DNA from 2 places in the Streptomyces sp. NPDC104371 genome. Region 1 is predicted to be linked to the other one. Evidence: riboswitches for the same ligand, from Rfam matches in the RefSeq annotation. Region 1 holds a riboswitch; the other holds the start of a gene.
What was found. Region 1 has a riboswitch for cobalamin ahead of ACZ60T_RS08030 (ribonucleoside-diphosphate reductase subunit alpha). Riboswitches for the same ligand answer to the same signal wherever they lie in the genome.
Positions count from the first base shown of each region.

Region 2: another riboswitch for cobalamin. It lies ahead of ACZ60T_RS16840 (cobalamin biosynthesis protein); the one in region 1 lies ahead of ACZ60T_RS08030 (ribonucleoside-diphosphate reductase subunit alpha).

Region 1 covers NZ_JBVJNF010000002.1:480,587-484,087, forward strand. Annotated here, with positions in the region: gene ACZ60T_RS08015 (DUF3311 domain-containing protein) at 1-36, shown strand, start outside; gene mctP (monocarboxylate uptake permease MctP) at 33-1,631, shown strand; gene ACZ60T_RS08025 (GNAT family N-acetyltransferase) at 1,745-2,251, shown strand; cobalamin riboswitch at 2,333-2,480, shown strand; gene ACZ60T_RS08030 (ribonucleoside-diphosphate reductase subunit alpha) at 2,608-3,501, shown strand, end outside.
Region 2 covers NZ_JBVJNF010000004.1:606,076-609,576, forward strand. Annotated here, with positions in the region: gene ACZ60T_RS16835 (cobyric acid synthase) at 1-1,007, opposite strand, end outside; gene ACZ60T_RS16840 (cobalamin biosynthesis protein) at 1,007-1,960, opposite strand; cobalamin riboswitch at 2,062-2,201, opposite strand; gene ACZ60T_RS16845 (DUF397 domain-containing protein) at 2,387-2,596, shown strand; gene ACZ60T_RS16850 (hypothetical protein) at 2,675-2,935, shown strand; gene ACZ60T_RS16855 (hypothetical protein) at 2,865-3,377, opposite strand; gene ACZ60T_RS16860 (helix-turn-helix domain-containing protein) at 3,414-3,501, opposite strand, start outside.

The DNA of each region.
Region 1 (3,501 bases):
GCCCGCGCCTCCCGGAAGGGGGGTGCGTCGCAGTGAAGAACGACGTGAACGGCGTCGCTCTCGGCGTCTTCATCTTCTTCTTCCTGGCCGTCACGGTCATGGGCTTCCTCGCGGCGCGCTGGCGCAAGGCGGAGAACGAGCACAGCCTGGACGAATGGGGCCTGGGCGGGCGGTCGTTCGGCACCTGGGTCACGTGGTTCCTGCTCGGCGGCGACCTCTACACGGCCTACACGTTCGTCGCCGTCCCGGCGGCGATCTACGCGGCCGGTGCCGCGGGCTTCTTCGCGGTGCCGTACACCATCCTGGTCTATCCGCTGATCTTCACCTTCCTGCCCCGGCTGTGGTCGGTCTCGCACCGGCACGGCTACGTGACGACCTCGGACTTCGTCCGCGGCCGGTTCGGCTCGAAGGGCCTGTCCCTGGCGGTGGCGATCACCGGCATCCTGGCGACGATGCCGTACATCGCCCTCCAACTGGTCGGCATCCAGGCCGTGCTGGACGTGATGGGCGTGGGCGGCGGCGAGAACGCGAACTGGTTCGTGAAGGACCTCCCGCTGCTGCTCGCCTTCGGTGTGCTCGCCGCGTACACCTACTCCTCGGGTCTGCGGGCCCCCGCCCTGATCGCGTTCGTGAAGGACACGCTGATCTACATCGTGATCGCGGTGGCGATCATCTACATCCCGATCAAGCTGGGCGGCTTCGACGAGATCTTCGCGAAGGCGGGCGAGAAGTTCACGTCGACGGGTGCGGGCGGGGTGGTCCCGGCCGCGGGCGGTCAGTGGACCTATGCCACGCTCGCGCTCGGCTCCGCGCTCGCGCTGTTCATGTACCCGCACTCGATCACGGCGACGCTGTCCTCGCGCAGCCGTGACGTGATCCGCCGCAACACCACGATCCTGCCGCTGTACTCGCTGATGCTGGGTCTGCTGGCGCTGCTCGGGTTCATGGCGATCGCCGCCGGGATCAAGGTGGACAACGGCCAGTTGGCGATTCCGCAGCTCTTCGAGGACATGTTCCCGGACTGGTTCGCGGGCGTGGCCTTCGCGGCGATCGGCATCGGCGCGCTGGTCCCGGCGGCGATCATGTCGATCGCGGCGGCGAACCTGTTCACCCGCAACATCTACAAGGACTTCATCAAGCCGGACGCCACGGCGGCGCAGGAGACGAAGGTCTCCAAGCTCGTGTCCCTGCTGGTGAAGGTGGGCGCCCTGGTCTTCGTCCTGACGATGGACAAGACCGTGGCGATCAACTTCCAGCTCCTGGGCGGTATCTGGATCCTCCAGACCTTCCCGGCGCTGGTCGGCGGCCTGTTCACCCGCTGGTTCCACCGCTGGGCGCTGCTGGCGGGCTGGGCGGTCGGCATGGTGTACGGCACGGTCGCCGCGTACGGCGTCGCCTCCCCGACCCAGAAGCACTTCGGCGGCTCGTCGAAGGAGATCCCGGGGATCGGCGAGATCGGCTACATCGGCCTGACGGCCTTCGTGCTGAACATCCTGGTCACGGTGGTCGTGACGGTCGTCCTGCGGGCGCTGAAGGCCCCGGAGGGGGTCGACGAGACCAAGCCGGAGGACTACACGGCGGACGCCGGGGACCCGGGCGTCCAGGCCGAGTTGACGGAGGCGGCGCACTGAGCACGCGGTGAGCGCACAGCGCGCGTGACCCGATCGCGGGCCGTCGGACGGACATCCGGCGGCCCGTTGTCGCGCCCGTCCCGCACACTGACCCCGTCCCGCACACTGACCCCATGGACATCTTGATCCGGCGGGCGCAGGCCGCCGAGTACGGCCCCCTCGGGGAGATCACCGCCCAGGCCTACCTCCAGGACGGGCTGCTCGACTTCGGGGACAGCGACCCCTACCTCGGCGTGCTGCGGGACGTGGCCGCGCGGGCCGCCACCGCCGAGGTGCTGGTGGCCGTCGACCGCGACCGGGTGCTCGGCGGCGTGACCTTCGTCCCCTCCGGCGGCCCCATGGCCGACATCGCCGGGCCCCGGGAGGCCGAGATACGCATGCTCGCGGTCTCCCGTGACGCGCGCGGCCGGGGCATCGGCGAGGCTCTCGTACGCACCTGTGTCGACCGCGCACGGGCCGTCCCGGGCTGTGCGCGCCTCGTCCTGTCGACCCAGCGCACCATGCATTCCGCCCACCGTGTCTACACCCGCCTCGGCTTCACGCGCACCCCCGACCGCGACTGGAACCCCGTCCCCGAACTCACCGACGTCACCCTTCTCACCTATGCGTTGACACTCTGACATGCCCCGAGGCCATGGGCTATCTGATCCACTACGACCCATACAGCCACAACATGTGGTGGTGGCATGGCGACCCGGCACAAGATGTATGCTCGTGCTCGCTGTCGCCGCAGGGGAATCCGGTGCGAATCCGGAACTGTCCCGCAACGGTGTACTTGTACGCCTCCGTCCCCGGACGGGGTGGTGTACGAGGTCCAGTCCGAGGACCTGCCGACAGCAGCGCCCGACCGTCCGGTCCGGGCGCCCTGACGTCCGGGCCTCGTGGAATGGGCCGGTGGACGCGACGCGCCCGCACGCGCTCGTGAGCCCGCCTCCGCCCTCTGCCAGGCCCCGTGCCGAGCGAGGGAGAGCCCTACGTGACCATCGCGCCAGCCGAACCGGCTTCAGCGACACTCGCGGCGACCGACGGGACCGACGGTCCCGGTGCCGCCCTGCTGCGGACCCTGACCGAGCTGACCGCCGACCTCCCCGACGCGGACCCCGGCCGGGTGGCCGCCGCCGCGCTGCGGGGCCGCTCCGCGCGGGCGGACGAGGCGGAGCTGCGCGAGCTGGCCACGGAGGCCGCGGCCGGGCTCATCTCCGAGGACCCCGCCTACTCCCGGCTCGCCGCACGGCTGTTGACGCTCTCCATCGCCGCCGAGGCCGCCTCGCAGCAGGTCACGTCCTTCACGGAGTCCATCGCCGTCGGGCACCGGGAAGGGCTCATCGCCGACCGCACGGCCACGTTCGTCAGCCTCCACGCCGACCGCCTCGACGCGCTCGTGGACCCCGCCGGCGACGACCGCTTCGGCTACTTCGGCCTGCGCACCCTGCACAGCCGCTATCTGCTGCGGCACCCGATCACCCGCAAGGTCATCGAGACCCCGCAGCACTTCCTGCTGCGCGTCGCCTCCGGTCTCGCCGAGGACGACACCGCCCACGCCGTGGACGAGGTCGCGGCGCTGTACGCACTCATGAGCCGGCTGGAGTACCTGCCCTCCTCCCCCACGCTCTTCAACTCCGGTACCCGGCACCCCCAGATGTCGTCCTGCTACCTCCTCGACTCCCCCAAGGACGAGCTGGACTCCCTCTACGAGCGTTACCACCAGGTCGCCCGCCTCTCCAAGCACGCCGGCGGCATCGGGCTGTCGTACTCCCGTATCCGCTCGCGGGGTTCGCTGATCCGCGGCACCAACGGGCACTCCAACGGCATCGTCCCGTTCCTGAAGACGCTCGACGCCTCGGTCGCCGCCGTGAACCAGGGCGGTCGG
Region 2 (3,501 bases), on a different contig from region 1:
GGCCGCCCCTCGGCGGCTCTGCGGACGAGCGCGTCGGCGAGACCGCGTTCCCGCAGCCACTGAAGGGCTCGGACGGTGGCCCGGGTGCCGGGGACGATCACGAGGTCGGCGTCGGCCAGCTCCTCGGGCCGGTCCACGAACCGCACCACGACGCCCGGTTCGGCGGCCAGGGCGTCCACATCGGTGAAGTTGGACATCAGCGGGATCGCGCACACGGCGACCCGCAGCACGTCCTCGCCGACGGGCGCGGCCACCTCCGACTCCCGCACCGCGCCCCGCAACGACACCCTCAGCCCGTCCTCCTCGTCGATCCCGAGGCCGTGCTGGAAGGGCAGCACGCCGTAGGTGCGCCGCCCGGTGAGACCGCGCAGCATGTCGAGTCCAGGCTCCAGCAGCGTGACGTCCCCGCGGAACTTGTTGACCAGGAACCCGGCCACCAACTCCTGGTCCTCACGCGCGAGCAGGGCGACGGTGCCGAAGAAGGAGGCGAAGACACCGCCGCGGTCGATGTCGCCGACGACGAGGACGGGCAGCCGCGCGGGGCGGGCGATCCCCATGTTCACGATGTCGGTCCGCCGCAGATTGATCTCCGCCGGGCTCCCGGCCCCCTCGCAGATCACCGCGTCGTACGAACTCCGCAGCGTGACCAGGCAGTCCAGCACGGTGTTCAGCAGCGTCTCCTGCCGCCCGCCGTGGTAGCCGCGCGCGCTCATCTCGCCCACCGGCCGGCCCAGGACCACGACCTGGCTGGAGCGGTCGCCGCCCGGCTTGAGCAGCACGGGGTTCATGAGCGCGGTCGGCTCGATCCGGCAGGCCTGGGCCTGCATGGCCTGTGCCCGCCCGATCTCCGCGCCCTCGCGCGTGACGAAGGAGTTGAGGGACATGTTCTGCGCCTTGAACGGCGCGACCTTGACGCCCTGTCGCACCAGCCAGCGGCAGATCCCGGCGGTGACGACGCTCTTGCCCGCGTCGGAGGTGGTACCGGCGACCAGCAGTCCGCCGCTCATCACAGACGTCCCTTCGTCAGAACCCGCCGGGCGAGGAACCGCCCGGCGACCGTGACCCCGAGCGCGAGCCCGCTCACGCGCCGGGACAGCCGTACGGCGCGCTCGATGTCGCCGACCCGGACCGCCCGCCCTCCGCCGTTGAGGACCGGCCGGTGCTCCACCCGGCCCCCGTACGAGAGCGTCCCGCCGAGCCGCACCCCGAGCGCCCCCGCGAACGAGGCCTCCACGGGCCCGGCGTTGGGGCTCGGATGCGCCGCGGCGTCGGCACGCCGGGCCCGTACGGCGCCCCGCGGATCGGGACCCGCCACCGCCGCCAGTACGGTGGTCAGGCGCGCCCCCGGCCACCCGGCGACGTCGTCGAGCCGGGCCGCGGCCCAGCCGAAGCGCCGGTAGCGCGGCGACCGGTGTCCGACCATGGCGTCCAGGGTGTTGACGGCCCGGAACCCGAGCAGCCCGGGGACCCCCGCGACCGCCCCCCACACCAGCGCGCCCACCACGGCGTCGGAGGTGTTCTCGGCGACGGACTCCACGACCGCCCGCGCGATCCCGTCGGCGTCGAGCGCCTGCGGGTCCCGTCCGCACAGATGCGGCAGCCGCGCGCGGGCGCCCTCGACATCGCCCGCGTCGAGGGCGCGCCCGATGCTCCGGGCCTCCCGCGCGAGCGACGTGCCGCCGACAACGGCCCACGTGGCGGCGGCGGTCAGTGCGAAGGACGCGGCGGGGCAGGGACGTACGCGGCGCGCGGCCACGGCCCCGAGGGCCACGGCGCCACCGGCGCACACGGCGGTGTGCAGCGCGCCCCACCCTCGGTGGTCGCGCCACACCGCCCGCTCCACGGCACCGGTGGCCAGCCCGAACGCGGCGACCGGATGCCCACGGCGTGGATCGCCGAACAGGAGGTCACCGAGAAGACCGGCGGCGGCGCCGTACGCGAAGACGCGATCGGCACCCATGGGCTCAGTCGGCCGCGGGACGGGTCAAAGGTCGGGTACGGAACCGTGAACGGCAGCCGAGCATGGCGGTGTTGTCCTCACTCAGGGTGTCCACGCCCTGGTTCGACGAGACCGGCGGTGAGAGTTCCTGGCTCCCGGGATGTACTTCCCCGGTGACAGTGGCGGGACCGCGCCGGAATCGCACCGGCTTCCTCTCCTGTCGCCGTATGGCCCCGGCAGTTCACCACGCCTCCCGAACACCCGTCAACCACCCCCTGACCTGCGACGTCACAGTGTGCTCGGTCCCACACGGCGGAAGTCCGGATCGGTACGCCGAATCGACGGTTTCTGGGCTCTTCCCCGCAGCGGAAGCCGGGAACACTGGAGGAGAACAGCAGTACGAGCGGGGTGGGCGCGGACGAACGGCATGGCCAGGAGGAGGTCGGTGTGATCGGCAGGGACCCGTCAGGGCGGGGGTGGGCCAAGAGCAGCTACTCGTCCAGTGATGACAGCGCCTGCGTCGAAGTCGCCGCCGCTGGGGCGCGTGTGCGGGTGCGTGACTCGAAACGGCGCGAAGGCCCGGTGCTCGTCTTTCGCCGTACCGCGTGGTGTGGTTTGCTGGCTGCACTCGAGAACCCGGCAGCGGACCGCTTCTGAAGATCCGTCCACAGGACGGGAGGGACCCACATGGGGGACAGGGCCAAGGACGTCCCGGCACGTGCGGGAGGTCCACCTATGACGCGTGTATCGCTGACGGCGGCGGCTCCGCTCGCCCTCTTCTCCCTGACGACCGGCGTGCTCGCCGTCGGCATGGGCGCGCTCGCCGCGCTGCTCGTGCCCGGCTCCTCGGCGCGGGCCCTGGTCTGGCTGGTCGTGACGCTGGTGGCCGCGGGCTGTGCCGGCCTGTGGTGGGGCCTCACCCCGGTCACGGAGCGCCTCCGCGTTCTGGACCGGGTCGTCGCGGCGGTTCGTCCGCGGGACCCGCACAGCCGCTGACCTCGCTCGCGCGCCCCGCTCCCGAGCGACCGCGCACCGCTCTGCCGAGGCCCGCCGCGAGGGCGGTGACCAGCGCCGCGCTCAGCGCGCCCAGCACCGTGGTGGTCAGGGGAGTCAGGGCGCTGATCCGCAGGCTGGGCGCCACCCGCGCGGACACGGCGATGCTGAACAGCAGGACGCTGCCGCAGGCGGTGCCCAGCAGCAGCCGGACCGACAGCAGCCGGATCTCGCCGCTGACCCGGGCGTTCTCGACGTCGATGAGGGCCTCGGCCCACTCCCGCCGCTGCATGGCGCGGGCCTTGAGCGTGACGTCGTCGAGGCAGGCGGGGCCGTTGTCGTCGGCCGTGCCCGCCTGTGGGGGGACGGCGGGAGGGTCCCCCGCCGTGACGGAGCGCGCCGCGTGCAGCCGCCTGCACCACTCAAGGAACCCGAAGACCGCCATGGGTCCTCCCCGTTGTTCGCCCGGTGCCTGCCCGGGTCAGGTGTTGGCCAGACTCTCCTTGACCGTGTCGAGCAGCTCGATCAGCCGGTCGCCGTCGTACGCCTTGGTGCTGATGTCCTCGAAG